One region of the Brevibacterium sp. UBA7493 genome, then DNA from elsewhere that is predicted to be linked to it. Evidence: riboswitches for the same ligand, from Rfam matches in the RefSeq annotation. Region 1 holds a riboswitch; the other holds the start of a gene.
The links. Region 1 has a riboswitch for FMN ahead of ribD (bifunctional diaminohydroxyphosphoribosylaminopyrimidine deaminase/5-amino-6-(5-phosphoribosylamino)uracil reductase RibD). Riboswitches for the same ligand answer to the same signal wherever they lie in the genome.
Positions count from the first base shown of each region.

Region 2: linked by a shared signal. The riboswitch ahead of B4E96_RS02605 (nicotinamide mononucleotide transporter family protein) and the one ahead of ribD (bifunctional diaminohydroxyphosphoribosylaminopyrimidine deaminase/5-amino-6-(5-phosphoribosylamino)uracil reductase RibD) in region 1 are both predicted to bind FMN.

Region 1 is NZ_DLOD01000004.1:46,154-51,892, reverse strand. It holds gene B4E96_RS04075 (PLP-dependent aminotransferase family protein) at 1-1,147, opposite strand, end outside; gene pdxS (pyridoxal 5'-phosphate synthase lyase subunit PdxS) at 1,341-2,303, shown strand; gene B4E96_RS04065 (PQQ-binding-like beta-propeller repeat protein) at 2,344-3,870, opposite strand; FMN riboswitch at 4,033-4,175, shown strand; gene ribD (bifunctional diaminohydroxyphosphoribosylaminopyrimidine deaminase/5-amino-6-(5-phosphoribosylamino)uracil reductase RibD) at 4,277-5,739, shown strand, end outside.
Region 2 is NZ_DLOD01000003.1:272,085-277,823, reverse strand. It holds gene B4E96_RS02615 (RsmB/NOP family class I SAM-dependent RNA methyltransferase) at 1-1,045, shown strand, start outside; gene rpe (ribulose-phosphate 3-epimerase) at 1,071-1,733, shown strand; FMN riboswitch at 1,799-1,924, shown strand; gene B4E96_RS02605 (nicotinamide mononucleotide transporter family protein) at 2,027-2,695, shown strand; gene B4E96_RS02600 (phosphoribosyl-ATP diphosphatase) at 3,023-3,286, shown strand; gene hisG (ATP phosphoribosyltransferase) at 3,355-4,194, shown strand; gene B4E96_RS02590 (PH domain-containing protein) at 4,235-4,642, shown strand; gene B4E96_RS02585 (CaiB/BaiF CoA transferase family protein) at 4,777-5,739, shown strand, end outside.

The sequences.
Region 1 (5,739 bases):
CCTCGGCGGCGGCTGCCAGCCGCTTGCGCATCCGCAGCATCCGCCTGCGCAGCCCGCCGGAGTCCAGGTAGTCGGCGAGCACCGCCTGGATGAGCGGTGAGGCGGCGGGACCGAGCATCCGGCGGTGGGCGGCGATCGCAGCGCTGAGCGGGCCGGTGGCGATGATGTAGCCGATGCCCAGGCGCGTGCCGAGCAGAGTGGCGAAGGATCCGAGGTGCAGCACCCGGCCGCTGCTGTCGAGGTCGGCGAGAGTCGGCGGCAGGCTGCCGGCGTAGCGGGCTTCGGTGTCGTAGTCGTCTTCGATCAGGTGGCCGCCGCACGATTCGGCCCAGCGCAGCAGCTGCACGCGCCGGGTCGCGCTCATCGAATCTCCATGCGGATGCAGGTGGTTGGGCGTCAGCAGCAGGGCGCGCAGCGGTGCCGGGATTGCAGCGGGGTCGATGCCGTCGGTGTTGACGGGCACATCGACGGTGGGGGTGTTCGCCAGTGCCCGGCGCAGACCGGGAAAGCCCGGGCTCTCGACTCCGAGCGCTGCGGGAGCGAGGACGTTGAGGACGGTGCGCAGCCCGTCGCGGGCGCCGGCGGTCAGCACGATGTCGGCGGGTTCGACCTGCATGCCGCGCACCAGCCGCAGGTGCCCGGCGATCGCCTGGCGCACCGTCTGGGTGCCGCAGCCGTCATCGCTGACGTCGCGGGTGTCGAGTCCGCGGCGCCAGGCAGCCCGGAAGTCGGGCTCATCGCGCGGGTCGGGGCGCACGCTCACACCCCGGGCATCGATGCGCACCTCCGCCGCGATGTCAGTGGAGTGGTGGGAGGGCATCGCTCGGCCCGTCACGGCCCGTGACCCCGAGCGGCGCGCGGCCGAAGCGAGACCAGTCCGCGCCGTCTGCAGTGCCGGGTTGACGCGTGTGCCCGAACGGGCGGCTGTCACGAGCTGCCCCTCGGCGATGAGATGCTCATACGCCGTCTGCACGGTGCCGCGGGCGACACCGAGCTGCGCGGCGAGCACCCGGCTGGAGGGCAGACTGTCGCCCGGGCGCAGACGGCCGGTGACGATCTCGGCCCGGATGCCGGCGACGATCTGCAGCGGCAGACCGATGCGCGAGCTGCGGTCGAGCCGCACCGTGAGATCCGCGTCGTGCGCCATGAGCACCCCTCCCCCACCTGGTCTCTGGTCTCGCGGCCATCCGGAACCGCGCAACTGGACTACAGAATACCCCTGGATCTGGACTATATCTGCAGTCCAATGCCCGCTAGGCTCACGAATACCCCGTCGGGCGCCTGGACGTCCGGCTCACCACCAGCGGGTGTCCGGCACCCGCCACAACCCAGGAGACTGCATGACTGCCACACTGACCGCCACCACCGCCAACGCCGCTGCGGACACGCACACTGCCGGGACTGCCGACGGCGCCGCGCAGCAGCGCGCCACCGGCGCCCAGCTGAGCTCTGAGCTCGCACGCTCACTGGCCGGCGGCGTCATCATGGACGTCGTCACCCCTGATCAGGCCCGCATCGCCGAAGATGCCGGAGCAGTGGCGGTCATGGCGCTCGAGCGGGTGCCCGCCGATATCCGCGCCCAGGGCGGCGTCGCCCGGATGAGCGACCCGGACCTCATCGCCGGGATCCTCGATGCCGTGTCGATTCCGGTCATGGCCAAGGCGCGCATCGGCCACTTCGTCGAAGCGCAGATCCTGCAGTCTCTCGGCGTGCACTACGTCGACGAATCCGAGGTCCTCTCCCCTGCCGACTACGTCAACCACATCGACAAGCGTGCCTTCGAGGTGCCGTTCGTGTGCGGGGCCACCAACCTCGGAGAGGCGCTGCGCCGCATCAGCGAAGGTGCCGACATGATCCGTTCGAAGGGTGAGGCCGGCACCGGCGATGTCTCCGAGGCGACCCGCCACATCCGCACGATCAGCGGTGAGATCCGCCGCCTGGCTGCGCTGAACGAAGATGAGCTCTATGTTGCGGCCAAGGAGCTGCAGGCGCCGTTCGACCTCGTGCGCACGGTCGCCCGCGACGGCCGCCTGCCGGTCGTCACCTTCGTCGCCGGGGGCGTGTCCACGCCTGCCGATGCGGCGATGATGATGCAGCTCGGTGCTGAGGGCGTGTTCGTCGGCTCAGGCATCTTCAAGTCCGGCAACCCGGAGGCACGGGCCAAAGCCGTCGTCAAGGCCACGGCGAACTACGACAATCCCGAGGTGCTCGCCGAGGTCTCCCGCGGACTCGGTGAGGCGATGGTTGGCCTCAACGTCAGCGACCTGCCGGCCCCACACCGCCTGGCCGAACGCGGCTGGTAAGACGCAGCGCAGCTTTACCGGCGCCGCACAGCGGCGTCGTTCAGCCGCCGGTGACGGTCCACAGCGTGGTGGACTCACCGGCGGCTGCTGCGAACCAGCGGCCGGTGGCGCTCGGCTCGGCATACTGGCCGACGGCGTGGGCCTCGGGGTGCTCCTTGCCGTCAGGGGTGAAGAAATGCACCGCGTCGTTGAGCAGCACCGGGATGAGACCGAGCTGCGGAAATGCGCCGTTGCCGCCGAATCCGTAGCTGCCCTCGACCGGATCGAGCGGGTCGAGGTCTTCGCCTGCCTCCCAGAGCGTCGATCCGTCAGTGGCGCTGACGGCCCGGACACCGGCGTCGAGACCGGGCATGATGACCAGTGGCGCGTCGGTGCCGTCGACGGGTGTGTGGAGGCGACCGTACTGCTCGTCGAACAGCCCGAATTCGAAAGCGTCCTCGGAGATGTCGGTGTGCCAGGCCTTGCCGTCGAGCAGTGAGCCGAGCACCAGGATCCGGGAGGCGAACAGCTGGGTGCTCGCGCACACGAAGGTGCCTGCGGCGGTGGAGACGGGCCGGGCGGCACAGTAGGCGACCGGCTCCTCACTGAAGTCGATGCCCGCGGCGAGGCTAGGATCGTCGGCAGCGCTGAGCGGGGTGAGCACCCCAGAGCTCTCCGGCAGGTCCATCGGCAGCCTCAGCAGTGCGGTGCGGGTGACGGACCCGGAGTACGGTGCGTCAGGATCGGCGGTGCCGAAGGCGTAGACAAGCGTTCCGGGTGCCTTCTGCGGGTAGATCCCGAAGCCGAGGTCCTGCTCCCCGTACTCACTGAGATCGACTGTGGCATGCTGACCCGATGCCAGGTCGAGGCGGGTGAGGAAGCTGCCGTCGCCATCGCGCCACGGTAGGTAGGCGCGCGTGCGGTCCGGGGTGATCTGCAGGTTCGCCCCGCCCATGGGCTGCGCATCGGCGGTCGCCTGCACGGCCGGCCAGGCAGGCTGGCCGGAGGCAGGATCGAGGCCGAGGACCATGGCCTTCTGCTCATCACCGGTGCAGCTGCCGCGATCGGCATCGATCATCCCGTATTCGAGCAGGATGATCCCATCCTCGCCCAGGGCGCTCGTCCCGGTGGAGGAGGACGAGTAGTAGTCACGCGGTTCGGTGCAGCCGAGATCGGCATCGGCAGGCGTATAGGTCCAGGCTTCGCTGCCATCGCCCCAGTCGAGTGCGCGCAGATGGCCGGTCCCGTCGTCGACGATGACGATCTCACCGTGGGAGTAGGCGGCCACGCTGTCGGGCCGGTCCATATCGACCTGCGCCTGGTGGCTCCACAGTTCAGCGCCATCAGCGCCGACGGCGACGAGCCTGCCGCCCATCGCGTCGGCGACCAGCGCCCGGTCGGTGTCGTTGTCGGCGAGCAGGCTAGCGTAGAAGTCGAGGGTAATCGCCTCGCTCAGCTGCCGCGGTTCCGGTGTGCTGGGCGCAGGTGAGCTGCCGGGTGCATCATCTGCCGCTGTGCATCCGGCGGCCAGTGTGAGAGCGGCGCCTGCGGCGATGAGGGCGAGCGCGGGGCGGGAGAACGGGTGCATGACTGTTCCTCCGCAAGCAGGGACACCGTGATGATCTCCCTGGTGAGCATCCTGTCTTCACTATGCCAGACGGGCCGGACAACGGTGCTGGCAAAGCACGGGAGGCGCCCACCGCCTCGGGTGCGGTGACCGGTGTGTCTGTGACGCGTGCTACGGTGTGGGCAGATGTTCCGGGGACGGTGAGATTCCGTACCGGCGGTGACAGTCCGCGACCCGAACGCCGAGGCCCAGACGGGCGGAGGGGTTCGGCTGACTCGGTGCGATTCCGAGACCGACAGTGAAAGTCTGGATGGGAGGAACACACGGTCCAGGGCACCCGTGTCTGCCTGGACCGGCAGCGGCGCACCCGTGTCTGCGCGGACGCCTGCCGCCTGTCTCCCGTCTCCCCGGTAGGAGGAGAGGGAAAATGCACCGCTCATCTGCACCCGCCGCGCCTGCCGCCGGGATCACTGCCCGTGAACGCCGGGCCATGTCCGCTGCTCTCACCGCCGCCCGCCGCGGCCAGCGCGGGGCCACCCCTCTCGTCGGTGCGGCCGTCATCGGCGCCGACGGGACGATCGTCACCGGCTACCACGCAGGTGCTGGGCACCCGCACGCCGAACCGGCAGCCCTGGCAGCCGCCGTCGCAGCCGGCATCGACCTCGGCACCGCCACGCTCGTCGTCACGCTCGAACCGTGCGCCCATGTCGGCCGGACCCCGTCGTGTGCGCATACGATCGTCAGGGCCGGGATCCCGCGCATCGTCTACGCGGCAGCCGACCCGAATCCGGTCGCCACCGGTGGCGCCGAGGTGCTGCGGGCGGCCGGACGCGAGGTGGTCGCCGGGCTGGCAGCCGATGAGGCGGCGGTGCTCAATCACCGGTGGGTGGCCGCGCAGCGTGAGGCCCGGCCATTCGTGACGGCGAAGCTCGCCCAGAGCCTCGACGGGCGGATCGCCGCTGCCGACGGCACCAGCCAGTGGATCACCTCCGATGAGACCCGGTCCCGCGTGCACGCGCTGCGCGCCCGGGTCGACGCCGTCATCGTCGGCACCGGCACCGCCCGGGCCGACAATCCGCGGCTCACCGCCCGCATCGACGGCCGCGCTGCGGCCCGGCAGCCGGTGCCGGTCGTCATCGGCACCCGCGATCTCGACGCCTCCAGCCACCTCGCCGCCGACCCGCGCACCATCCACCTGCGCACCCACGACCTGCTGCACGCGCTGCGGCAGCTGCGGGCGCGCGGGATCGAGCACGTGCTCGTTGAGGGCGGGGCGCACCTGCTCAGCGGCTTCCTGACCGCCGGGCTCGTCGACGAGCTGTTCCTCCACCTCGGCCCGCAGCTGCTCGGCACCGGCGGGCTCGCCGCCACCGCCGGCCTTGAGGTGCCGACACTCGCAGCCGCCCCGCGCTTCATCCCCGACGACCTTGCCGCCCCTGCCGCTGCCGCGAGCGGGACCGACACCATCCTGCACCTGAGACCGGCACCCGCCGCCCCGGCCCCGGCACCGCCAGCCCCATCCACCACCGACCACAGGAGTCACCACATGTTCACCGGCATCATCGAAGCCACCGGCACCGTCCTGTCCGTCACCTCCGTTCCCGGCACCGACACCGCCCGCATCAGCATCAGGGCCGGCAGCCTCATCGACGACCTGCCAGCCGGCGGGTCCCTGGCCGTCAACGGCGTCTGCCTCACCGCCACCCGCACCTCCGCCGAAGCCGCGCCGGCACATGAGAACCCGGCCAGCACCTCGGGCCCGGGGATCTTCACCGCCGACATCATGGGCGAGACGCTGGCGCGCACGAGCCTGGGTGCGCTGAGGGCGGGCGCGCAGGTGAACCTCGAACGCTGCATGCCGGCCAGCGGGCGCTTCGACGGGCACATCGT
Region 2 (5,739 bases), on a different contig from region 1:
GAAGGCCGCAGGCTTCGTCAACGCCGTCATGCGCCGCATCAGCGAACGCACCCGCATCGAGTGGCTCGACCTCGTCACCAGAGGCGCCAGCGACGACGAGCAGATCGGGCTGACCTACGCGCACCCGGCCTGGATCGTCACTGCACTGCGCCGATCGCTCACCGCCCACGGGCGCGATGCCGGCGAACTCACCGCACTGCTCGCAGCCGACAATGTGCCCGCCCGCGTGTGCCTGACAGCCCTGCCCGGCCTGGCCGACCGGGAGGCGATCGCCGCCGACTGCGGAAAGCCCACCGCGCTGTCCCCGCTCGGCGTCGAACTGTCCTCCGGAGACCCCTACACACTTCCTGAGGTGCAGGCAGGACAGGCCCGCGTCCAGGACGAAGGCTCCCAGCTCGTAGTCCTCGGCCTGACCGCAGCCTGCGCACCTGACGGCCCGGTCCTCGACCTGTGCGCCGGGCCCGGCGGCAAGACTGCCATCCTGGCAGCAGACGCCGCTGCCACCGGAACACCAGTCGTCGCCTGCGACGTCTCCGCACACCGCGCCGAACTCGTCCGCGACTCCGTACGCGCCATCGACGCAGACGTCACCGTCCTCAACACCGACGGCCGCAGCCTGGCAGACGAGCACCTCGGCCGCTACACCCGCGTGCTCGCCGACGTTCCCTGCACCGGCCTCGGCGCGCTGCGCCGCCGACCCGAAGCCCGCTGGCGGCGCAAACCTGAGGACGTCGAGGCACTGCAGCCCATCCAGCGCGAACTGCTGACCCGGGCGATCGAGCTCACCGCACCCGGGGGAGTCGTGGCTTACACCACCTGCTCGCCCCACCACGGGGAGACGATCGACATCGTCACCGAGGTGCTCACCGCCTCGGGCACGGACGTCGAGGTGCTTGACGCGCCGGCGATCCTCGCAGACGTCACCGGCCAGGAGGCCGCCCAGTTCGCCTCGGCGCCGATCGGCACCGGGCAGGCCGTGCAGCTGTGGCCGCACGTGCACGGCACTGACGGGATGTTCCTGGCACTGCTGCGCCGCACCGGCTGAAGCGCTGAGGCTCTATGCTGGGAGGGTGAGCATTCGCATTCATCCCAGCATCCTGTCCTGTGACTTCTCCCGCCTGTCCGAGGAACTCGACGCGATCTCGGCAGCCGATATGGCCCACGTCGACGTCATGGACAACCACTTCGTTCCCAACCTCACCTTCGGCCCGCCGGTCGTCGAGCGGATCCGTGAGGTCTCGCCGATCCCCATCGACGCACATCTCATGATCGAGCAGGCCGACCGGCACGCCCAGGTCTACGCGGAGATGGGCTGCGCATCGGTCAGCTTCCACGCCGAAGCCTCCGCGGCCCCTGTCCGGCTGGCCCGCGAGATCCGCGCACTCGGGGCGAAGGCCTCGCTGGCGATCCGCCCGGCCACTCCGATCGAGCCCTACATCGACCTGCTGGCCGAGTTCGACCAGATCCTCATCATGACCGTCGAACCCGGATTCGGCGGCCAGTCATTCCTCGACGTGTGCCTGCCGAAGGTGGCCCGCACCCGCCAGGCGATCGAAGACGCCGGTCTCGAAGTACAGCTGCAGGTCGACGGGGGAGTCTCAGCCACGACTGTGGCCCGCGCTGTGGCCGCCGGAGCGAATGTGCTCGTGGCAGGCTCCGCCGTATACAGCGCTGAAAACCGCAGCGCAGCGATCGAAGAGCTGCGCGAACTCGCCCTCGACGCCCTGCGCTGAACAGGCATGCGCGGCAAGACAGAAGTTGCCGCGCATGTGAGCCAGAGCCTATAGTGCCACCAGGAGTACGTGCTCCGGGGTCGGTGAAAGTCCGAGCCGGCGGTGACAGTCCGCGACCCCCGTTCCGACGGGGCTGAACTGGTGGGATTCCAGTACCGACGGTGAAAGTCCGGATGGGAGGAAGCACGTCTGCGTCCGCGCAGCTGATGGCGATATGTGCCTGAGCCTACGCGGCGCCACCGCGCTATTCACGCGTCGCAACCCCCGGAGCCTTGAGCGAAAGGTTTCGGAAAGTGGATATCATCTCGTGGCTCAACGCCCCGGTCTTCGAACTCATGGGCAAGCCCGTTCCCTGGTCCGATGTCATCGGCAACATCTGCGCACTGGCAACGGTGTTCCTGGCACTGCGGCGCAACATCTTCTCCTGGCCTGTGCAGATCACCGGCTCGATCTTCCTGTTCTCGGCCAGCATTTCGGCGGGCCTCGGCGGCAACGCCGCGCGTCAGGTCGTCATCATCGCCGCTGCGATCTGGGGATGGAGCCAGTGGAAGCGCTCCCAGGAGGAGACCGGTGAGATCCGCGTGCGCTGGGCGACCTGGCCCGAACGACTACTGCTCATCGCCGCCCTGGCCGCAGGCACTGCCGGTTTCGGCTGGATCCTGGCGTGGGGCGACTGGTCGTGGAACCCATACCCGGACGCCTACATCTTCATCGGCTCACTCGTGGCGATGTACGCCCAAGGCCGGGCGATCGTCGAGTTCTGGTTCGTGTGGCTGGCCGTCGACCTCGTCGGGATTCCACTGGCCATCATGGGCGGCCTGCTGTTCTCCGGCATCGTGTACTTCGTCTTCCTCATCATGGTCATCGTCGGCATCGTCGACTGGGCGAGGAAGTCCAAGCAGACGATCGCATCACCGAGCGAACCCGCACAGACGATCGCCGGGCACTGCGCCGACGGCTGAGGGTCTTCGAACGTCGTGCTGACGTCGACCCCGATCATGTACGTCCGCCCTCGGCATTGCCCTCAACCATCCGGTCTGTGCGCCATCCCGCACGGGGCAGGCTCCCGAGCTCACGGCAGGAGGTTTCGGTGGCCTGGAGCTGTGATCCTCCCCTCACTTCCTCCTGATCGCAGTTTCATACGTCATCGTCTGGATGCGCCGGGCGCCGGCCGCAGCCTCTGGGGCCGCTGCTTCCAGCTCCTGCGCTGGGACTTCGCCTCTCTGCTCTGTAGGGCGGCGCCTGAGACTCTCTGCAGACTGGTGCCGGTGGTGTATTACCCTGGCCGTGTGAAGACCTTCGAAGAACTGTTCGCAGAACTGACCGAAAAAGCAGCCACCCGTCCCGCTGGCTCGTCCACCGTGGCCGAGCTGGACGCCGGAGTCCATGCGATCGGCAAGAAGGTCGTCGAAGAGGCCGCCGAGGTGTGGATGGCCGCCGAGTACGAATCCGATGTCGAACTCGCAGGTGAGATCGCTCAGGCGATCTACCACCTGCAGGTGATGATGATCGCCCGCGGGATCAGCCTCGACGACGTCTATCGCGAACTGTGAGCCGAAAGGAAGCTGTGAGCCGAGAAATCACCGATACCGGCCGCATCCCGGCGGTCCGGGCCGACGGCATGCTGCGCGTGGCTGTGCCTAACAAGGGCTCGCTGTCCGAATCAGCGACGACGATGCTGCGCGAAGCCGGCTACCAGGTGCGCACGACCTCCAAGCGACTCGTCCACCGCGACGTCGACGCCGGCATCGAGTTCTTCTACCTGCGCCCGCGCGATATCGCCGTCTATGTCGGCCGCGGGCTCATCGACCTCGGCATCACCGGCCGCGATCTGCTGCTGGAATCCGGTGCCGAAGCCGAGGAGCTGCTGCCGCTGGGCTTCGCCCGCTCTCGCTTCCACTACGCCGGAGCCGAAGGCGCTTTCCACGAGATCGACGAACTCGAGGGCCTCACCATCGCCACCAGCTATCCGATGCTGGTCGAACGCGACCTTGCACAGCGCGGACTCGAAGCCCGGGTCATCAAACTCGACGGGGCCGTGGAGGTCTCGATCGAACTCGGTGTCGCCGACGTCATCGCCGATGTGGTCGAAACCGGCACCACGCTGCGGATGGCCGGGCTGCAGACCTTCGGCGAACCGGTCCTGCACTCCGAAGCCGTGGTCATCTCCAACCGGAAGTCGAACCCGGGCACCCGGAAGTTTCTGCGCCGGCTCGAAAGCGTCATGGTCGCCCGCGACTACGTCCTCGTCGACTACGACATCGCCGCCGAACACCTCGCCGAGGCGACCGCGCTGACCCCCGGCTTCGAAAGCCCCACCGTCTCCGCCCTGCACGACAGCGACTGGTACGCCGTGCGCACCATGGTCGCCGCCCGCGACGTGCACAAGACCATGGACCAGCTCTACGAAGTCGGCGCACGCGCCATCCTGGTGACGAACATTGGCGCCTGCCGCATCTGAGACACGGCCATTCAGGCCCTATTTCACGAGGATCCTCACCGTGTTCCTCGCGATCACGATCGTCGTGTCCTTCGCACTGCTGAGCTGGGGGCTGACTCAGTTGCACTGGACCGGCTGGAAGACCCGCGACATCATCTGGATGAATGCTCTGGGCGTGATCTTCGGAGCCGTCGTCTGGCGCGTCGGGGCGATCGCGGCATTTGTCACCGACGAAGCACTCATCGTGCGCAACATCTTCAGCACGACAAGGGTCGAATGGACGCGCATCCTCTCCATCAGCTTCCACCCGCGGGGTGGTGACTCGTGGGTCACCCTCGACCTGTCCGACGGTTCGACCCTGTCGGTGATGGCGATCCAGTCCGCAGACGGAGACCGGGCGCGCTACGCCTGCGAGCGGTTGCGTAGACTCGTGGACACATACAGCTCACCCGATGTGCCGGACAACTGAACCGGTCTGACACCACCCGTGCAGACACGCGTCCGCGAGACGACAGCGCAGCGGCACCGACACCTCGGGCACACTGAGACCAGCCGCCGGGCACGGCTGCCAGCGGCCGAACGACGAAGGAGAACCGCCTGACGATGAGCAGCACATCCGAGACCACCACCCGCCCCGGACCGCTGTCCGGCTACACCGTCGTCGACCTCTCCCGCGCACTGGCCGGACCGCACGCCGGGCAGATGCTCGGCGACCTCGGCGCCCGCGTCATCAAGGTCGAGAACCCCGCCTCCGGCGACGACTCCCGCTCCTGGGGCCCGCCCTTCGTCGGCCCTGAGGACGACCCGCAGGCCACCTACTTCTTCTCCTGCAACCGCAACAAGGAATCCATCGCCCTCAACCTCAAGGACGACGGCGACAAGGAGGTTCTCGCCCAGCTCATCGAACGCGCCGACGTGCTCGTCGAGAACTTCCGCGGCGGCGTGCTCACCCGCCTCGGGTTCTCCACCGAACGCTGCATGGAGCTCAACCCGCGCCTCGTGATCCTCTCGATCACCGGCTTCGGCCACGACGGCCCCGAAGCCTCCCGCGCCGGCTACGACCAGATCGCCCAGGGTGAGGCCGGCCTCATGTCGCTGACCGGCTCCGGCCCCGATGACATGCAGAAGGTCGGCGTGCCGATCGCCGACCTGCTCTCCGGCATCTACGGCTCCTACGGCGTGCTCGCCGCCCTGCTCGAACGCGAGCGCACCGGCCGCGGCAAGGTCGTGCGCACTTCGCTCATCGCCGGCATGGTCGGCGTCCACGCCTTCCAGGGCACCCGCGCCACGGTCGCCGGGGAGAACCCCGCACCCGGCGGCAACCACCACCCGTCGCTGTCGCCCTACGGCCTGTTCCACTGCAAGGGCGGGGCCGTGCAGATCTCGGTGGGCAACCAGAACCTGTGGCACAAACTCTGCGCCGCCTTCGACATCGACCCCGAAACCCAGGGCATGGCGACCAACGCCGAGCGCGTCGCCAACCGCCCGGCAGTCATCAGCGTCATCGAGGAGCGCTTCCGCGACTACACCGCCGAAGAGCTGCTCGAGAAGCTCGCCGCCGCCGGC